Regions from separate parts of the Lysinibacillus sp. RS10 genome, predicted to be linked through region 1. Evidence: riboswitches for the same ligand, from Rfam matches in the RefSeq annotation. Region 1 holds a riboswitch; each other region holds the start of a gene.
What was found. A riboswitch is a leader RNA that binds a small molecule or an ion and turns the genes downstream of it on or off. The one in region 1 is predicted to bind thiamine pyrophosphate.
Positions count from the first base shown of each region.

Region 2: linked by a shared signal. The riboswitch ahead of thiT (energy-coupled thiamine transporter ThiT) and the one ahead of ACB089_RS20200 (hypothetical protein) in region 1 are both predicted to bind thiamine pyrophosphate.
Region 3: linked by a shared signal. The riboswitch ahead of thiM (hydroxyethylthiazole kinase) and the one ahead of ACB089_RS20200 (hypothetical protein) in region 1 are both predicted to bind thiamine pyrophosphate.

Region 1 is NZ_CP167122.1:3,973,132-3,979,982, reverse strand. It holds gene ACB089_RS20220 (VWA domain-containing protein) at 1-1,894, shown strand, start outside; gene ACB089_RS20215 (MarR family winged helix-turn-helix transcriptional regulator) at 2,072-2,500, shown strand; gene ACB089_RS20210 (EVE domain-containing protein) at 2,516-2,977, shown strand; gene thiW (energy coupling factor transporter S component ThiW) at 3,053-3,553, opposite strand; gene ACB089_RS20200 (hypothetical protein) at 3,662-4,051, opposite strand; TPP riboswitch at 4,314-4,421, opposite strand; gene ACB089_RS20195 (MFS transporter) at 4,492-5,688, opposite strand; gene ACB089_RS20190 (PotD/PotF family extracellular solute-binding protein) at 6,329-6,851, opposite strand, start outside.
Region 2 is NZ_CP167122.1:545,954-552,804, reverse strand. It holds gene ACB089_RS02805 (polyphosphate kinase 2 family protein) at 30-857, opposite strand; gene ACB089_RS02800 (hypothetical protein) at 1,110-1,274, opposite strand; gene ACB089_RS02795 (hypothetical protein) at 1,583-2,296, shown strand; gene map (type I methionyl aminopeptidase) at 2,338-3,093, opposite strand; gene thiT (energy-coupled thiamine transporter ThiT) at 3,373-3,933, opposite strand; TPP riboswitch at 4,091-4,198, opposite strand; gene ACB089_RS02780 (DUF4870 domain-containing protein) at 4,322-4,654, shown strand; gene ACB089_RS02775 (helix-turn-helix domain-containing protein) at 4,956-6,746, shown strand.
Region 3 is NZ_CP167122.1:1,106,195-1,113,045, forward strand. It holds gene ACB089_RS05700 (cysteine desulfurase family protein) at 1-792, shown strand, start outside; gene thiI (tRNA uracil 4-sulfurtransferase ThiI) at 789-1,997, shown strand; gene ACB089_RS05710 (alpha/beta-type small acid-soluble spore protein) at 2,139-2,357, shown strand; gene thiE (thiamine phosphate synthase) at 2,418-3,071, opposite strand; partial or broken gene thiD (bifunctional hydroxymethylpyrimidine kinase/phosphomethylpyrimidine kinase) at 3,061-3,869, opposite strand; gene thiM (hydroxyethylthiazole kinase) at 3,869-4,624, opposite strand; TPP riboswitch at 4,713-4,811, opposite strand; gene mbcS (acyl-CoA synthetase MbcS) at 4,999-6,573, shown strand; gene sppA (signal peptide peptidase SppA) at 6,770-6,851, shown strand, end outside.

The sequences.
Region 1 (6,851 bases):
TGATGAGCTTATTCATCGTGAGGCAGTGGAGCTTGCGGAAGGTTCCAATGTGTTTACGTATAAACATGCGGCAACTGCAGAAGGACTTGTGAAATATGAGGCAATGGTTCAAATTGATCAAGATGCGATTTTTGAAAATAATAAATTAACAAGTGTCACGATGGTGCAAAGTGAACCACATTTATTAATTGTCAATGGTTATGACACAGCTTCACCAATCGCTGCAGCACTTGGCAACCAATCAATCGACTATGATGTTGTAGATGCTAAAAGTTTGCCAAATGAACTTTCTAGTTATTTACAATACAATGCCATCATTTTTGATAATGTGCCAGGGCATTTAGTAGGCGAGGCGAAAATGAATGTCATTGAACAAGCGGTAAAAAACTTTGGTGTTGGCTTTACAATGGTTGGTGGGGAAAATAGCTTTGGCTTGGGTGGCTATTTTAAAACGCCAATCGAAACTTTGCTACCTGTGGAAATGGAGATTAAAGGTAAGGAGCAATTACCGTCATTAGGACTTGTGATTGTGCTTGATCGCTCAGGAAGTATGTCTGGAGCGAAGTTAGAGCTGGCTAAGGAGGCGGCCGCTCGTTCAGTCGAAATGCTACGAGATGAGGATACGCTCGGGTTTATTGCTTTTGATGACCGACCTTGGGAAATTATTGAGACAGGACCACTTGGCAAAAAGGAAGAAGCTGTGGACACGATTTTATCTGTAACGCCAGGTGGTGGTACAGAAATATATGGATCACTTGCTAAAGCCTATGAAAACCTAGCTGATTTAAAGCTACAGCGTAAGCATATTATTCTCTTAACGGATGGTCAGTCACAGTCAGGGAATTATGAGGATTTAATTGCTGAAGGCAAAGACAGAGGCATTACACTATCGACGGTTGCAATTGGTCAGGATGCAGATGCTAATTTACTGGAAGCGCTTAGTGAAATGGGAAGTGGGCGTTTCTACGATGTTGTTGATGAGCAGACGATTCCATCTATTTTATCTCGTGAAACGGCAATGATTTCACGCACATATATTGAGGATAACCCATTCTATCCAACTATTTATAATGCATCTGAATGGAATACGCTGTTTGCGAATGGTGTACCTCAAATGAATGCTTATATTGGCACGACAGCAAAACAGGGAGCTACTGTTATTGCGGAAAGTGAGAAGGAAGATCCAGTGCTAGCACAGTGGCAATATGGTCTTGGCAAAACATTCGCCTTTACTTCTGATTCGACTGGAAAATGGACAGGAGATTGGGCGAGATGGCAGAATTGGGGCACATTTTGGCAAACGCTTATTTCACAAATGCTACCAAGCTATAACGATGTTGCCTATGATGTACGTCTAGAGTCAGACGGTTCATTTGTCATCACGGACCCAACAAATGAAGCGGCATTTTTAGATATTGTTGCTGTCAATGAAGCTGGTGAAGAACTTGAAACACAGCTTGAAACAATTTCAGCATCACAAGTTCGAGCAGTCGTACAAGCAGAACCAGGTCTGATCTTCTTCCGTATTGCAGATGAAGAAAAGGCTATTTACCAGGCGGGCTTAAGTGTCCCTTATAGTGCTGAATATGAATTACGTCCAGTGAATGATAAGCTAGTAGAAGAATTGACGAAGCAAACAGGCGGCTCCGTTTTGAAAGAGCCGAACGAAGTATTCCGTGAGTTTAGTAAAAAAGGTGCGGAACGTCAAAATATTGCAACATGGCTTCTATTAGCAGGTATGCTACTATTCTTCATCGATATTACCATTCGACGCTTTGGATGGAGATTCCTAACAAGGCCAAGTAAGAAAGAGCAGATTGTAGAGGAAAAAACAATACAGGCAGAAGACACAAACGTTGCCCAGCTATTAAAGGGCATGAAAAAACGACCTTAATAATTTAAAACGATGGTTCGTTGCTTTTTTAGCAATGAGCTGTCGTTTTTTTTGCTTGTAAAATCATGAAAAGCGAAATTAATCTTGTTATTAATGGGATTTAATGTAATAATTAATGATAGTAATAAAATATTACTATCATTTTTAAATACTATTATATATGTTGGAGGAGTTAACATGACCAATATTATGAATTCTTTTGGTTTTCTAAGTTTTAAGTTAGCGGAGGCTCTAGAGGAAAATCTCGAGACATATATTAGCGAAAAATATCAAATGAAATCCAGAGAAGTTGGAATAATGATTCTTGTAAAAGAAAAAAAACTTAGCCAAATTCAAATAGGGCAGATTTTAAAAATAGATAAAAACAGTGTCCGCTTTTTTATCGATGATCTAGAAGAAAGACAATATGTTTATAGAGAGAAAAATCAAGAAAATAGAAGAGAGAATCTAATATGCCTTACAGAACAGGGAGAAAATGTGGCAGAAGAATTATTGAAGATCCTTTCAATTTCTGAGAATGATGTTTTAGATGTACTTTCATTGGAAGAACAAGAGCAATTGAAAAGCATATTGAAAAAAGTATATGAAAATCGTTCGCCAAAATAAAAGGAGGTGGAAGCTATGTCACTATATCCTACGACTGAAAGAGACCCGAAATATTGGATTGGCGTGGTATCTCTTAATCATGTGCAAAAGGGGGTTGAGGGAGGATTCGGCCAGTTGTGTCATGGTAAAGAAAGACCTTTGAAACGAATGAAAAAAGGAGACTGGATTATATATTATTCTCCTAAAAACAGTTTAGATGGTAATGAACCTGTAAGAGCCTTTACCGCAATTGGAAGAATAAAGGATGAGCGAATATATGAGTTCCAAATGACAGAAAATTTTATTCCTTTTAGAAGAGATATAGACTTTTATAAAGATGCAAAGTCTGTACCGATAAAAAGGATCTTAGATTATTTAGAATTTGTAGAAGATAAATCGAAATATGGTTATAAATTCAGATTTGGTCATTTTGAAATAAGCAAAAAAGACTTTCTATTAATTGCTCATGAAATGGGATTGCCGTTAAAGTATGGGTGAATTTAGTTGGATTAAAACGTTACTTTCTTAATTAATTGCCATTAAGGAAGTAACGTTTTTAAATTGCCATAAATATTATTTAAGCAGAGTGTTAAGGTTAGTTACAAATATAGTCTTACGCAAATTGCTAGCTACGACAAGGCCTAAGATAGCACCAATCGTACTTGATGTTAGAAAGGCTGGCATAAAAAATAATGCTGCCACAGATGTCCCCATTAATAAATGAGCGTAGGGCACTGCAATGAGTGAGGCAATAATTCCTGTCCCGAATATTTCACCGACACCAGCTAGCCACATCTTGCCGCTGTATTTATAGGCAAGAGCTGCACACAAAGCACCAATGACGCTGCCAGGTATGGCTAATAATGAACCTGTGCCTGCTAGAATACGAATAATGGCTGTGACAAAGGCGACCATAACGGTTGGCACTGGTCCAAGAATGATAGCGCCAATGACATTAATGGCATGCTGTACAGGATAGGCACGCGCAATTCCAGTTGGTATTGAAACGAAGGTAGAACCTGCTACGGCAATTGCTACTAATAAGGCCATGATTGTTAATTTTCGGATTGACATAATTTCTACTCCTTTGAAATATGAATTTAATTGTTAATACCGGTAAATTTGAAGTTCCGCCGGTAAAACCGAGAACATCGCCGCTAAAACCGCGAGTTGCGCCGGTAATCAAGAGAACATCGCCGCTAAAACGGTGAGTTCCGCCGGTAAAACCGAGAACATCGCCGCTAAAACCGCGAGTTGAGCCGGTAACCAAGAGAACATCGCCGCTAAAACGGTGAGTTCCGCCGGTAACCAAGAGAACATCGCCGCTAAAACTGTGAATTCCGCCGGTAAAACCGAGAACATCGCCGCTAAAACCGCGAGATGCGCCGGTAACCAAGAGAACATCGCCGCTAAAACCGCGAGATGCGCCGGTAACCAAGAGAACATCGCCGCTAAAACCGCGAGATGCGCCGGTAACCAAGAGAACATCGCCGCTAAAACCGCGAGTTGAGCCGGTAACCAAGAGAACATCGCTGCTAAAACTGTGAATTCCGCCGGTAACCAAGAGAACATCGCCGCTAAAACCGCGAGTTGCGCCGGTAATCAAGAGAATGGCGCCGTTAAAACCGCGAGTTGCGCCGGTAACCAAGAGAACATCGCCGCTAAAACTGTGAATTCCGCCGGTAACCAAGAGAACATCGCCGCTAAAACCGCGAGTTGCGCCGGTAACCTTGGAAATAATGTTGCTAGATTGGCGAGCATTCTTAAGGTAAACTTACAAAAAAAAGCCGCTTCCTAAAAACAATAGGAAGCGGCCTTGCATTTACATATTAAAAAGCAAGTGTCGCCACTTCCCTCCGCTAGTGTGAACTAGATCAGGTTCAAAGGGTCCGTATATGATCATATACGTCTCAGCCTTTTAAAGACTCCCCTAGTGGTAATAAAAAAATTTAATTCTATCTTTTCACATAATAATGTAGCATACTACCAAAAATAGTCAATAGCTTTTCTGCCTATTTTGTATCAGGATGCAACAGGTGTGGTGCTTTTTTCATCGTCCAAATAAGGGCAAGGAAGAAGCAGGCCATTAAAATAATAGCTCCGAAAATATAAGGACTGTTCATATTCCAATCGAATAATATACCTGCTAATGCAGGACCAATCATATTACCAAGGCTCATATATGCATTGTTCAGACCAGCCGCAAAGCCTTGTTCCGTCTCAGCAAGCTTCGAAATCAATGTGTTGACAGCTGGACGAATCAATGTCGTAGCTGTAGAGAAGATTGTCGTTACAACTAAAATAAGCGCAAAGCCAGACACAAATAAAATTAAGAAAATTGATACGGCTGCAATAAATAAATTAACTAACACTACTTTCATTTCGCCGAAGCGATTAAACAGTGGTGTAATAACAAACATTTGTACAACAACACCAAAAGCACCACCTACAACTAAGATAATAGCGATATCTGTAGGTGTGTAATTGAACTTTTCTGTAACAAATAACGATAATGTTGTTTGGAAGTTAGCAATTCCGAATGAGAATACAAGCATGATAACGAGCATTACAAAGTAAGGCATTTGAACTGAACGAACCATTTGCTTTGCAAGGTTGTCTTGCTTCTGCATTTTTTGCGCTGTATTTGGTTTCTTGGAAGGTAATAAAAACAACGATAAAATAGCTGCTAAGATCGCTGCAACTCCAGCAGTATAGAATGGGAAATGTAAACTAACTTTTGATAGGAATCCACCGATACCTGGTCCAATCATAAAGCCTAGAGACATTGATGCACCTAGCATGCCCATTCCTTTACCACGTTCTTCATACGTTGTAACATCTGCCACAAAAGCCATGATAGGTGGGGCAACAAATGCAGAGCCAACGCCACCTAAAAAGCGTGCCAAGAAGAGCATCCACACATCTGTAGAAAGCCCGAAACCAATTTGGGCAAGTCCTGTAACTATAAGACCGAAAATAATGAGATTTTTCCGTCCATATTGATCCGAAAGATTCCCAGCAATTGGAGAAAATACGAATTGAGCCAAGGCGAACGTTGCAATCAACATGCCAAGAATTTGTCCGGCGGCACCAAATAGTTTTAAATACTCAGGCATAACAGGAATAATAATTCCAATACTCCCCATTGCGATAAACATATTAAACATTAAAATATACAAAGCCGCCTTATTGGACTTCTGCTGGGTCATCGAATACCCCCTTCTTTAATCAAATATACTACAGTCTACCACAAGGCTTGTACCTTTGCTATTGACTAGAAGTCTGAAATAAGGGAATTGGCTACTGATCACCCTCACTGCTTTAGCCTTGGGAGGTATTTGTAGCTTCCTGAACGTTCACAGTCAACTGACTGCCAAGCCTTGAAGCAAACACTGATGGGGGAATAGCGAACTTTTCGGCAAGACTGTCGGGCATTTATTTTCATCTAAACTAGCAAAAAGCTGTTCTCGACGTTCGTAACGTGAGAACAGCTTTAACTTCTTTCAGCAGGAGTCGCCTACTTTTATAGGTGGTGGTATGAATAAGGGTTTAAGTTACTTTTCAGCGGGTGTCTAAACATCTGTCCCTGTCGCTACGCTTTCGGAACAGAAAACATTTGTAACTGCCGTTTCACTTTCGTTACAGAAAACATTTGCTGAAATAAGTTAAGCCTCCGGCGGATGTCACGGAATCGAGTTCACAAAGGATTTTAGGCTAACTGACCTGCATCGGTAAAAACGCCACGTCCTGTGGCATTACCGAAATGACCGACATTGTGTCGGCCCTCGTGCAGGCCTAAGCACAAAGCCGATTCCTGACGCAATTATGCCGAGGCATAATTGATAGAGGTTATCGAATACTCATTTTAAATTCTAAAAACAGCTCATTATATTTGCCTAAGTAATCAGGGCCTAAGTTTTTATAAACTTCTAATGTTTTACGTTGTTCTTCAGAAGGATAGAAACGCTCATCAGATACAACTTTCGGATCCATTAATTTCATTGCTGCAATATTTGGAGTAGAGTAGCCTACGAAATCAGCATTTTTAGCGCCTGTTTCGGCTTTCAGCATAAAGTTAATGAAGGCATGTGCACCATCAATATTTTTTGACGTTTTCGGAATGACCATATTATCAAACCATAAGTTCGAACCTTCCTTTGGTACAGCAAAGTCTAGCTCTTCATTTTCTGACAACATGTCGGCTGCTTGCCCAGACCAAGTGAGTGCCACAGCTGCTTCATTATTAATCATTAGCGGAGTAATTTCATCCCCGATAATGGCTTTGACATTTGGTGCTAACGTAATGAGTTTATCAGTAGCTTCACGTAGCTCATGGTCATTTAAAGTATTAAGTGAATAACCAAGATTGTTT
Region 2 (6,851 bases), 1.7 Mb from region 1:
TCTTGTTGTTACAGCATCCATATCATTATTTAATTTTTTGTTTTTGTTTTCTTAGGTTTCTCTTCTAGCAATTCAAGACTAGAAGATTCAGCATCTTCTAAATGCGTTTTGTCTAAGACATTTGTTAAATGAAGGCCGCGTTTTTTTGCCTCACGTTCGATATGTGCAATTGTTTCTTGCAGCACTTGTACACGCGCATATTTTTTATCGTTACCTGGCACTAGAATCCAAGGAGCATTTTTCTTATCTGTCTTCTCAAACATTTCATTTGCAGCATCCATATACTGAGGTGTTTTTTCACGATTACGCCAGTCTTCATCCGTTAGCTTCCAAGACTTATATGGATCCTTCTCACGTTCTTTAAAACGTTTAAGCTGCTCCTCATCAGATACATGAAGCCAAAACTTAATGATAATATAATCCCCTGCTGTTAAAATCTTCTCAAAATTATTAATTTCTTCGTATGAACGAGACCACTCTTCTTTAGTTGCAAATCCTTCAATACGCTCAACTAATACACGACCATACCAAGAACGATCGAAAATAGCTACTTGCCCATGTTGTGGAAGTTTTCTCCAAAAGCGTTGTAAATAATTGTAGCGCAGTTCATGAGGCTGAGGTGCTGAAATTGGATGTACGACATAACCACGTGGATCAGCACGCTCAATTAGACGTTTAATAGCGCCACCTTTTCCAGCAGCATCCATACCTTCAAACACTAAAATTAATCCAATTTTATTGTTTAATAAAAACTGTTGAGCATTTAACATTTCATATTGGAGTACTTTTAATTTCTTTTTATACATTTTTTTATCTAGTTCAATTGATAGATCTAGATTATTTAAATTTTGGGTCATTAAAACTTCACTCCTTACAGTTGAATACCCTTATTGTACTAAAGAAATATATGCATGCCTATGCAAATGGTAAATTGTAGATGATTTTAACTTATTTCAGCGAGTGTACAAACATCCGCTGAAATAGAAGAACTCAGTCTAAGAACGCCACGTCCTGTGGCAACGACTGAGTGACCAACATCATGTTGGCCCAAAGCCCCCGGCAGATGTCACGGAATCGGAAAGGAATTCTTAGGGGATGTTAGCCTAAAATCATCGCATCCATGCGATAACGGCTAACTGACCTGCATCGGTGCTGTGTTGCCGCTGCCGCTTCGCTTTCGCACAGACAAAGACACGTTGCTGTCGCTTCGCTTTCGCGCAAAAAACATCTGTTGCTGCCGCTACGTTAGCACTACGCTTTCGCACAAAAATCATCTGTTGCTGCCGCTACGTTAGCACTTCGCTTTCGCACAAAAATCATCTGTTGCTGCCGCTACGTTAGCACTTCGCTTTCGCACAAAAAACATCTGTTGCTGCCGCTACGTTAGCACTTTGCTTTCGCACAAAAAACATCTGCAGGCCTAAGCACAAAGCCGATTCCGGACGCAATTATGCCGAGGCAAAATTGATCGAAATAACACGATACATTGTTGGAATTTTCCGTTATAATGAAATTATTATCTCACAGTCCTATACTTATTTGTCTTTTCCCTATACAATTTAACACGAAGGGAGAGGAAAACATGCCTCGATTTATTTTGATGACAGTAACTTTTATTGTCTCACTTATCCTAACCTTTACATCCTATTTCATGAAAATAAACGGTCAATCTTCGTTAGAAATCTCAAATCGTTTTCCTGTAATATTTGCACCTTTTAATGCTAGTTATGTGATTTGGATTGTGATTTACATGTTACTTGGTTATTGGTTAGTCATGAATATTAAAAAGACAACTATTAAACAGACTGTTCTCTTTAGTAGCATATGTATCATGCAGGCGTTAACAATTGTTGTTTGGCATCACGAACTATTTATCGTGACAATCGCTAGTATGTTTATTTTAGTACTGTATTTATTTTTGTTGTACAATACGTATCCTCTCAGCGATAACTCACCTTCAGGTCGTATACCCTTCTCGATTTACTTGGCATGGGTTACATTTATACTAATGACTAACGTAAGCTTTACGCTAACATCTTATCAATGGAACGGTTTTGGCCTTAGTAATCCACTTTGGGCAGTTATTTTACTGACAATCGGAGTCGCAATAGCGCTACATATTCGATTCCACCATTTTGATATTATGTATCCAAGTGTATTTATCTGGTCCTATGTTGGAGTCGCATTACATAATGGTTTGGATGAGCTACTTGTGACAACGGCAGCCTTATTTTTATGTGGCGTGCTACTTGTCGGTATATTATTTATTAAAAAAAATCCTGCCTACCAAAAATAAATTGGTTTGCAGGATTTTTAGTCTTTACATAACTAAGTATATTATTCTTCATCTAATGTTGTTAAGATGATTGGTTTATCCTTTGTAACGATAATGGAATGCTCAATTTGGGCAACTAATGATTTGTCTGGCGTAACGAATGTCCAGCCATCACCAGCTTCGACAATATGCTCCGCTTTAGCTGAGATGAAGGGCTCGACTGCAAGCACCATACCCTCTTTCATAATTGTAGAATCCCATGCATCATAATAGTTTAAAATATGATTTGGCTCATCGTGTAACGAACGACCTAAACCGTGACCTGTTAGGTTCATAATCACTGTTAAATCATTGGCATATGCTTCACGTTCAACAGCTTTTCCGATTTGGTTTAGTTTTGAACCAGCTTTTACTTTTGTCATTGCACGATCAAAAGCACTTTTAGCTACACGACACAGTTTTTCTTTATCTTCACAGCCTTCACCAACTACAAATGAAATGCCCGTATCTGCAAAGTAGCCATTTAATGAACCAGATACATCAATGTTTACGATATCTCCCTCTTCAATCACACGTTTACCTGGAATACCATGTGCTACTTCCTCATTCACACTAATACATGTGTATCCTGGGAAATCATATTCCCCTTTAGGTCCAGAAATTGCTCCTGCCTCAGCAAACATATGGCCTGCAATTTCATCTAGTTCAAGTGTTGTTACACCTGGTTTTGTAGCTGCCTTCATTGCTTCACGAATTTCAGCACAAATACGGCCGATTTTTTTAAAGGCTTCAATCTCTTCTTGCGTTTTTACGATCATTTTTAACGTCCCTTTCATCTAATATCTATTCATTAATATAACATAACTTTTTATACAAAAAACGCTAAACGCTTTAATTATTATATGCCATCTTAAATTGTAAAGTGCTAAAAAACAGGCTCATCATCTTAACGTGTGGTTGATTTCCGTTCCGACTGGGCGCTTTCCTAGGGGCGTTCAGTCGGAACGAAGATCAACTTATATACATTGTATACTTTTCAACAAATGTCATCCCTAACTGGCAAAAAAAACCCTCCACTCATGTGAAGGGCATAATAATTATGATTTTCGTTGCATTAATTGAGGAGCTGCTGTAAATAACAGGACTCCGACAATTGCTGTTAAAACCGTTGCTGGCAGCATATATGTACCATTATAGATGATTGAATAAATCCATGCATTTTGATCGCCAGCATACTCTGAGAAAAACACAGCGCCAGCAGTTGTATGTGCAGCATAACGTAAAAACCCTGCGAATACAGTTCCTAAAATAATATAAAGCGCCATTTTTGTTTTGTTTAAATTTTTAGCAGCTTCAAGCACTGGTTGGCGAACAACAGCCGCTAAACCAACTACTGTGAAGGCAACACCATAATCGAGTAATCCTTGAAGCCAATGTACAATTGTAGCACCAAACATTGTCTGCATAACACCAATTAGTAAGCCCGTTGTTAGCCCTGGAATAAGGCCCCAACGGAATGCTATTAAAATAATTGGCACCATCACTAGGCTAACAGAGCCACCTTGTGCCCATACTTTAAAGGAAACTTGATCGAGCACAAGGCCAATCGCTGCGAATATCGCAATTTCCACAAGCATTAATAATCGTTTATTGTCCATATTATTCTCTCCTTTGTTCCGATGTAGGATACAAGAGAAGGAATAGAAATGCGCTGATATGTCCCTATCTGACATCAATAGCTTTCATCTTCATTCGGCACGCTTTCGGCTGAATAAAGAAAAACGATGTCAGGACAGAGCCTCACATCGTAAAAGTGTCAGTTTCTATCCACATCCCTACGCAAGCGTTAACTTACAGGTTCAAAGAGTCAAGGCATTACGTGCCCAGTCTCAGCTGACATCATCAGCTCCCCTTGTGGTCGTTACATCTAAATTATTCGAACAACCTCATTGTACGAAAACATGGTGATGATTACAACCTCTTCCAACTTTTTTTTTGAAACTTTGCCGCTTTTCATGCGTAAATATATAAAAAGGAGGTACAACTATGGAGAACCAAAAAACTTTATCTGCCTTTAGTTATCTCAGTATTTTTTTCGCACCTGTTATTGTGCCATTAGTAGTGTACTTTGTTTCAAAAGATGACTCCGTAAAGAAAAACTCTATCCGAGCACTTATATCACATTTAATTCCATTCGTGTTTGGAATTATCTTCTTTGCCGTCTTTGTTTTCTCAACCTTATCATTGAACAATTTTGACTCGAACTCAGACAGCACTACGTTTCTTATCATCTGGTTTGCTTCAATGGCAATTTACTTACTCATCACTCTAGGAATCGTCATTTGGAATATTGTTCAAGCCGTTCGCGTTATTCGATAAGTTTCATTACGGTATTTAACGGGTAGTACTAATAGTCAAAGGAGCTGTTATTTTTATGAAAGTATCTAAAGTTGTTAAAACCGCCGTAAAATTAGCACCTATCGTGATCCCGATTGTAAAAAAAGTAATCGCTACAAAGAAAGCAACGACTAATCACTCCAAAAACATCTATAAATAGGGTTAATAACAAGAATCTGCTTACTTTTTTCAGCAGATTCTTTATTTTTCGCTAATTAACAGTTCGCTATCTTCTATATGGCACTGTAAAATAAAATTTAGCAATACACATGAGGAGCTGTTTATGATAAATACCGAAAAACAATTAATGAGCTTGGTTAACGCTGCGCAGGTCCTAACCTCAACACTCGATATAGACCAAGTGTTAGAAAAACTTATTAGTGAAGTACTCCATGTGATTAAAGGTGCTGATGCAGGTGTGCTGTTTATGTTAAATACAGAAACAAATCGTTTAATTGCTAAGCATGCTATTGGTTATGATCTAGCTTACTTGAAGAAAATTCACCTTGCCTCAAATGAAGGGATGACTGGAAAAGTATTCTCTCAAAAAAAGGCATTTAGATTCCACTCTAGCGATGATGTAACTGAAAACATGGCCGATTTATTTCCACAGTATGAAGAAAACTATACAAAAGCAGTCGGTGATTTTACTTACCCGAAAAGTGCTGTTTGTGCTCCGCTTCTTGATAAAAGTAATTCATGTATAGGCGTGTTAACGATTGTTAACTTTTCAGGAGATACACAGTTTGAGAATAGTGATTTAACAATGCTACAAGCATTTGCAAATCAGTCCTCGATTGCCATCGAAAACGCAAAATTATTTACTCAAAATGAGCGTTCTAAACGTATTTATAATGCTTTAACACGTGTCTCTTTAACACGAGGCCGACTAAACGAAATGATTGATACACTCGCTTCCTTACTAGGACAGTCTGTAGCTATTATCACTGATTTTTACGATTTACTTGTCGCATCTTCTTCAACAGCAAAGCTTGCAACCGAAATTTTAAAAGAGCAAGAATCAGAGCATCTTCATACAGTTGTTCAGCAGTGCGTGCGACATCAAGTACATATACCCATCAACCATGAAATGTATGTAAGCTATTTGTTTCCCATCCATATAGAGCGGGGTGTTATAGGAATACTGTTGATTGTTATGGATCACCATTTACAGATGGATCCTCTAGATTTATTCGCAGTAGAACAGGCAAGTGCTCTTTTCGCCTTACAATTAGCAGAGGAGGAAAAGGAGCTTGAAATTTCTTTTAAATATGATGGTTATTTGTTACAACAGCTACTAAACTTGAATTTTAATGCCTTTTATAAACGCCAAGAAGCCCAACAAGCTACCCATTATTTATGTGCTACTCTACAGCTTGAAGGAAGTAAGTATGGTGTTGCTCAAACTAAAAAAAAGCAGCAACAATTTAGTAAGCTGCTCTATCGTTTAACACGTTTATTTTCCTTACCAGTTTTCATCTCAGAACATGATTCGCACTACCATTTTTTATTTATGAACAATCTAAGAGAACCAGTTGAACAATTTAAAGAAAGCATTCAACATTTCTTCAAGCTCCTCGATCAGGATTCTAAAAAGTACAATTCACTTTCGTTTATGGTTGGCCTTGGGAGACACTTCGACTCAATTGAAAATATCTCCAGTTCTTACCGGGACTCAAAAAAGTGCATAGACTATTTACAAACACTCGAACAAGCACCGTTCATTTTATCCTACGATAAGCTTGGACCTTACACCCTTTTCTTAAATAACGACCCACAGGAAATGGCAGAATATGTAGAGATGAAACTTGGACCCATTATCAAATATGACAAACAGCATAAAACTGATTTGTTATATACATTAAAGGTATTTTTCGAGAATAATCAGAATCGCAAACAAACAGCCGAGGCATGCTTTGTACACCTAAACACCATCAAATATAGACTTCAGACAATTTTTTCATTGATAGAAATTGATGAACAAAACGGGAAAACTATGTTTGAATTAAATCTCGCAATCTATATGCTTTCCTACTTACAGAACGCAAAGTTGGCCAAAACAGACAAAGTGTAGTTCTTATCTTTGTCTGTTTTTACATAGTATTTTATTAGTATTCATTGTTATACTAAACCATACTTGTTGAATTTTCAGAATATTTGTATTAAGCAAGGGGGGCTT
Region 3 (6,851 bases), 2.3 Mb from region 1:
GTAGATGAAAATGGCGTTATTTCTTTAGAGGAGCTTCGCGCAAAAGTGCGTAAGGATACCATTTTAGTAAGTATGATGCATGTAAATAATGAAATGGGGGCTATTCAACCAATTGTTGAAGCTGCAAAAATTATCCATGAGTCGAGTCGAGCAGCTTTTCACGTTGATGCCGTACAAAGCTTTGGAAAATTACCGATATCATTTAACGATGACGAGGGACCAGACTGTATTTCAATTTCTGGCCACAAAATTCATGGCTTTAAAGGCTCAGGCGTATTAGCATTCCGCAAAAAAATGAAATGGCAACCTTATGCACTTGGCGGAGGACAGGAGTTTGGTTTACGTAGTGGAACTGTAGCTGTCCCGCAGGCTGTCGCACTATCTAAAGCGGCCCGAGTAGCAGTAGAGACGATGAATGACCGAGCGAAAAAATACCGTCAATGGTATGAAGAAATTTGCACACAATTACATGGATATGGGGAAGCCGTGCATATTTTATCGACACCACAGGGAGCAGCACATATTTTATCTTTTAGTATTCGCGATTTAAAAGGTGAAGTCATCATTAATGCAATGCAAAAACGTCACGTTATTGTATCGACATCCAGTGCTTGTTCATCAAAGCAAACAAAAACAAGTCATGTTGTTGAAGCGCTAAATCTTGATGAACATTTTAAAAAGGGTGTCATTCGTATAAGCTTTGGTGCATATGTAACAGATGAAGATATAGTAAAGTTTAAACAAATTTTAGAAGAAGTAATGAAGGAATTTAAAGGAGAACAAATACAATGATTTGGAAAGAAATTTTAATTCGATATGGCGAGCTTTCTACAAAAGGACGCAATAAAATGGACTTTATTCGCCGTTTACGTGAGAATATTCGTCATGCATTTGCAGATTTAGGACACTTACACATTCGTACAGAGCGTGATCGTATGTTTATTGCTATTCAAAATGAAGAACAAATGGACGTTCTAATAAAAGGATTACCCAAAATTTTTGGCATTCAATCATTTAGTCCAGTTGCTGCATGTGAAAAAGATATGGAAGCAATGAAAAAGCTTGCGATAACAATTATGGATACATTTAAAAATGAACAACTTACTTTTAAAGTAGAAGTAAAGCGTACAGATAAAACATTTCCTTTAGAATCTCATGCCATTCAACGTGAAATTGGTGGTTATGTTTTACCGCAGTTTAAAAATTTATCAGTAAAAGTGAAGCAACCCGATATCGAGCTTCGAGTAGAAGTTCGCCATGATTCAACATATATGATGGCACAAGTTATTCCGGGTGCAGGTGGAATGCCAGTAGGTTCAAACGGAAAATCTCTATTAATGCTTTCTGGTGGTATAGATAGTCCTGTCGCTGGTTATTTAATGATGAAACGAGGAGTGCGCTTAGAGGCGATTCACTTCTTTAGCCCACCGTATACAAGCCAAAATTCATTGGAAAAAGTAAAGGTGCTTGCAAATGAATTAACGAAATTTGGAGCTAGTATACGTTTACATGTCATTCCTTTCACTGAAATTCAAGTTCTTATTAAAGAAAAAGTACCTTCTAATGTATCGATGACAACAACTCGCCGTATGATGTTAAAAGTTGCAGACAAAGTACGTGAAGAGATTGGTGCGCTAGCAATTGTTACAGGTGAAAGTCTTGGTCAAGTAGCAAGTCAAACTCTTGAAAGCCTAACAGCTATTAATGCCGTAACCAACACACCAATTTTACGCCCATTAATCTCATCTGATAAATTAGAAATTATCGATATTGCAGAGAAAATTGGCACATACGAAACGTCAATCCAGCCATTTGAAGATTGCTGTACAATTTTTACTCCTGCAAGTCCAAAAACAAAACCAAAGCTTGAAAAGGTTGAGCATTATGAAAGCTTCTCGGATTTTGATGAACTAATTGAACGAGCAGTGAAAAATCGTGAGGTCTATATTTTCCCGAAAAAAGAGCAAGAAGCAGATAAATTTGCAGATCTTCTATAGAAGAAATTTGCGAGCCGACTCAAAAGTGCATTTTGAGTCGGCTTTTTTAGTTGGTTTCCTTCTGAGGTACAATTTACCTATAAAATTTTCGTATTAAAAATCTAATATCGCACATTCTATATTCACAAGGAGGTGAGAGACATGACTTCAAACAACAACCGCAGTTCAAACAAGCTTGCAGTACCTGGTGTACAACAAGCACTAGATCAAATGAAATACGAAATTGCACAAGAATTTGGTGTTCAATTAGGGGCTGACGCTTCAGCTCGTGCTAACGGTTCCGTTGGCGGTGAAATCACTAAACGTCTTGTACAAATGGCAGAATCTCAATTAAAAGGTATGCCAAACAACAACCAATAAGTGCTTAGCATTTATTAAACTTAAAACCAGTGACCGTAAAAGGCACTGGTTTTAGTTTGTTTAGATTTTGATTTTTTTATCCAATATTGAAAATGATTTAAGTCTAGAGATTGTATTTGAAATATCTTCACTTTCACAAATTGCAGAAATAACAGCAATTCCATCTGCACCAGCTTTAAATACAGTAGGGGCATTCGAGCAATTTAGTCCTCCTATTGCAACAATGGGGAGTTCTGGGTATTGTATGCGAACTTGCTGTAAAAATTTTGTCCCACTAGGTGGCTTGGCGTCCTTTTTAGAAGAGGTTGCAAAAATAGGACCAATTCCTACATAATCCGCACCGTATTGTAGAGCAGTTTGTAATTCAGCTTGTGAATGAACAGAAACACCTAAAATCATGCTGCCAATTTTTTCACGTACCATCGACACAGGCAAATCTTCTTGTCCAATATGAACACCATCTGCACCAAGTTTCACAGCAAGCTCTACATCATCATTAACAATAAACGGAACCTTATACTGTTGACAGAGCTTTTGACATTCTTGCGCAAAATTTTCATAGGCTTGCCCAGTGAGTGTATTTGGTCCTTTTTCACGAAATTGAAACATGGTAATTCCAGATTGTAAAGCCTTCTCTAGAACGTTTAATGGCTTTTGAATTAAAACATTACTTGTACCCATAATAAAATATAGCTGTAAATTATCACGTTTCATGAATGATCACCTCACACGACTCCTTATATTTTTGATAAGCAAAATGATTTGTTGGACCATGACCATTGCCAATCGATAAATCATAAGTTATGGCTAATTGAATATATTTTTTGGCTTCCACAATCGCTTCTTTTATAGAAAATCCTCGTCCAATAAAAGCAGTGAGTGCGGCAGAGAACGTACAGCCTGTTCCATGTGTATTTTTTGTTGCAATACGCGAGGACTGCATGGAAAATGATTGTCCATCTTCAAAAAATACATAATCAATTGCATAATCATTATCTGTTAAATGACCACCTTTAATGATGACACATTGTACACCCATTTGTAATAGGGTGTGTGCCGCGTCTTGAATATCTGCAAACGTTTTGATTTTTCTTCCAGTAAGTGTTTCAACTTCAGGTATGTTTGGTGTAACGATTGTTGCTAAAGGAAGTAAATAACTACATAATGCAACAATTGCTTCTTGCTGTAATAAGCTTTCGCCACAGGATCAACAATTAGCGGAATATTTACTTCGGCTAAAATACGTGCGATTGATTGAATGATTTCTGAGGAAAATAGCATTCCTGTTTTAACAGCACTAATTGAAAAATCCTCTATTAGTGCTTTAAGTTGTTTTTCAACAAAGCTAACTTCAATTGGTAAGACATCGGATACACCAAGTGTGTTCTGGGCAGTCAAAGCTGTAATAACAGATGTCCCAAAGACCTTTAATTCCTGAAATGTTTTTAAATCAGCCTGTATGCCTGCGCCGCCACCACTATCTGAACCAGCAATTGTCGTTACAATATGCATTATTTTTCACCATCCTTGGAAAGGCGATGTAGTTCATTCAATACTGTAATTTGAAAATCGCCAATGTAATCTGTGGAAGAAGAAGCTTGTTCTGCCACTTTTTTATAAAGCGATAATGCATCGACTATTTGGTTATATGGTTCATTCCCTGCGGAGTAGGCAGCGCAACAAATTGCACTTAATAAACAACCTGTTCCGGTGACTTCTGTCATTTGAGAATTTCCACCTGTTATCCATTGCTGATGTTCGCCATCAGTTATAAAATCCTTTTCACCGGTCACAATAACAATACAATTGTAGAGTTTAGCTATTTGCTTTGCCTCAATTTCTAGAGAAATTGAACCAGTACCACTATCTACGCCTTTTTGTTGCCAGTCTACATTGGCAATCGCCGCGAGCTCTCCAATATTACAACGAATCGCTGCAAATTTAATTTCCTTCAATAATTGTTGTACCGTCTGTTTACGGTAAGTTGTTGCACCTGCAGCAACAGGATCTAAAACAACGGGAATGCCCAGAGCATTAGCTTTTTTTCCTGCGAGTAGCATAGATTCTTTCATCTGATTATTTAGGGTACCGATATTTATCAATAAGCCTGAGGCAATAGCGACCATTTCTTCAACCTCATGACTGTCATCGGCCATTACTGGAGAAGCACCTATTGCTAATAAGCCATTTGCTTGGAAATTAGCTACAACATAATTAGTAATGCAATGAATAAGTGGATTTCGTTTACGGATCGTATGAAATATCAATTTATGTCCTCCTTATTGGATGGACGTAAGCGTGCAAAAAAGGCTCATTTTCGTGCAGAAAAAACACGTAAAAGAGCCTTTCATCAGTAATTAGATGTGAATTGCTCCCTACGTCAGTATTAACTAACAGGTTCAAAGGGTCAGGTTTTACCTTCTCAACTCTAAATGAGTCCCCCTGCAATTATGCTTTTAGTTGACCAAAATGTACCATATTTTTCTTGAGTATTCAATAGAGAGTTTTTTGAACGAAGACGTGACTGATGCCATATAGCAGAGCATGATAGTTGTCATGACTTTAACAAATTAGAGTGCCTTTCATTGAAAATGATGAAATTTGAGTTTTATAATGAGCATAGCAAAAGGGGGCATTTGCCATGAAACGACAAGATTTAATCGCACCAGAGTGGTATAACATTTCAGAGGAAATCGAAAAATATGCACAGGATTCTACAAAATGCGCATTAATAGTTTATAACGAAAACGAAGAAATTCAGTACATTACATATGCTAGTTTACTTAAAAAGGCTAATCAGGCAGCTCATGTATTTACATCACATGGTCTAACAAAAGGTGATGTTATTTTAGTCATGGTGCCAAGATCAGTTGAAGCGTATATCGTTTATCTTGGAGCCTTGAAGGCTGGGTTAACGATTATACCAAGTTCAGAAATGTTGAGAACTAAGGATATTGAATATCGAATCAATCACGCAAATGCAAAAGGCGTTGTTGTATTTGAACCTTATATTGAGCAATTTGATGCTGTTAAAAATTCGCAAGGCATACAGCAATTTGTCATTGGTCATGCACATGAATCTTGGCAGCCGTTGTTTGAAAAAATGCAAAGCCAACCAACAACCTACATAAGCTCCACACCTACTAAGAGTACTGACATTGCATTTTTAGCTTATACGAGTGGTACAACAGGAAATCCAAAGGCAGCGGTACATACACATAGCTGGGGTTATGCACACTTACGAACAACTGCACCGAATTGGTTAGGTGTTCAAGAAGGTGACATTGTTTGGGCTACAGCAGCTCCAGGCTGGCAAAAATGGATTTGGAGTCCGTTTCTCGCTACATTAGGAAGTGGTGCAACAGCATTTGTCTACAAAGGTCACTTTGATGCAACAACATACCTTACACTCCTTGAAAAATTCAAGATTAATATTCTGTGCTGTACACCAACCGAATATCGATTTATGGCAGCACTTGAAAGTTTACAAGATTTCAATTTAAGTACAGTCCGTCAGGCTGTGTCAGCGGGTGAACCATTAAATAGCGAAGTGATAAAAGTATTTTCGGAGGTTTTGAATTTACAAGTACGAGATGGCTATGGACAAACAGAAAATACATTACTTGTTGGTACAATGGTAGGGACGAAAGCTAAAATTGGCTCGATGGGTAAACCTACTCCGGGGAATACTGTTGAAATTATCGATGATTTCGGAAAGGCAGTTGCAATTGGAGAAGTTGGAGACATTGCTGTACATCGTGAAACACCTGCGTTATTTAAAAAATATTTAAATGATCCAGAACGTACAAATCTACAATTTAGAGGCGATTGGTATATAACCGGAGATCGTGCATATAAAGATGAAGATGGTTATTTTTGGTTTGAAGGACGTGGAGATGATGTCATAATATCTTCTGGCTATACGATAGGTCCATTTGAAGTAGAAGATGCATTATTGAAGCATCCAGCAGTTAAAGAAGCTGCTGTTGTTGCGAGTCCAGATGAAGTTCGCGGAAATATTGTAAAGGCATTTGTAGTGCTCCGTGATGGAGAAATTGGTAATGCAGCACTGATTAAAAAACTACAAAATCATGTAAAGACTTTAACTGCACCTTATAAATATCCTCGTGCGATAGAATTTGTAACTGAGCTACCAAAGACTTCATCAGGCAAAATTCGTCGTGTCGAATTGCGTGAACAAGAAAAAAATAAATAAATTAGTCAATCATAATTTCCTGGGGAATTATGTTGAAGAAAATCAAAGTTCGTACTTTTTTTATGAACTTTGATTTTTTTCATGATTTTAGGTAATGTAATATAGGTTGAATAGGTTAAAACATTTTCCTATTGTTGCAAAAAAATGAAACAAATTAGAATGTCAATCGTATAACGTGATGAGGAGGCGGAAATTTATGAATGTTAAAAGGTGGGCTGCTTTAATAATTGCAGGTGTCTTATTAGTATTTTCATTGGGGATTAACACCATATTTGCAA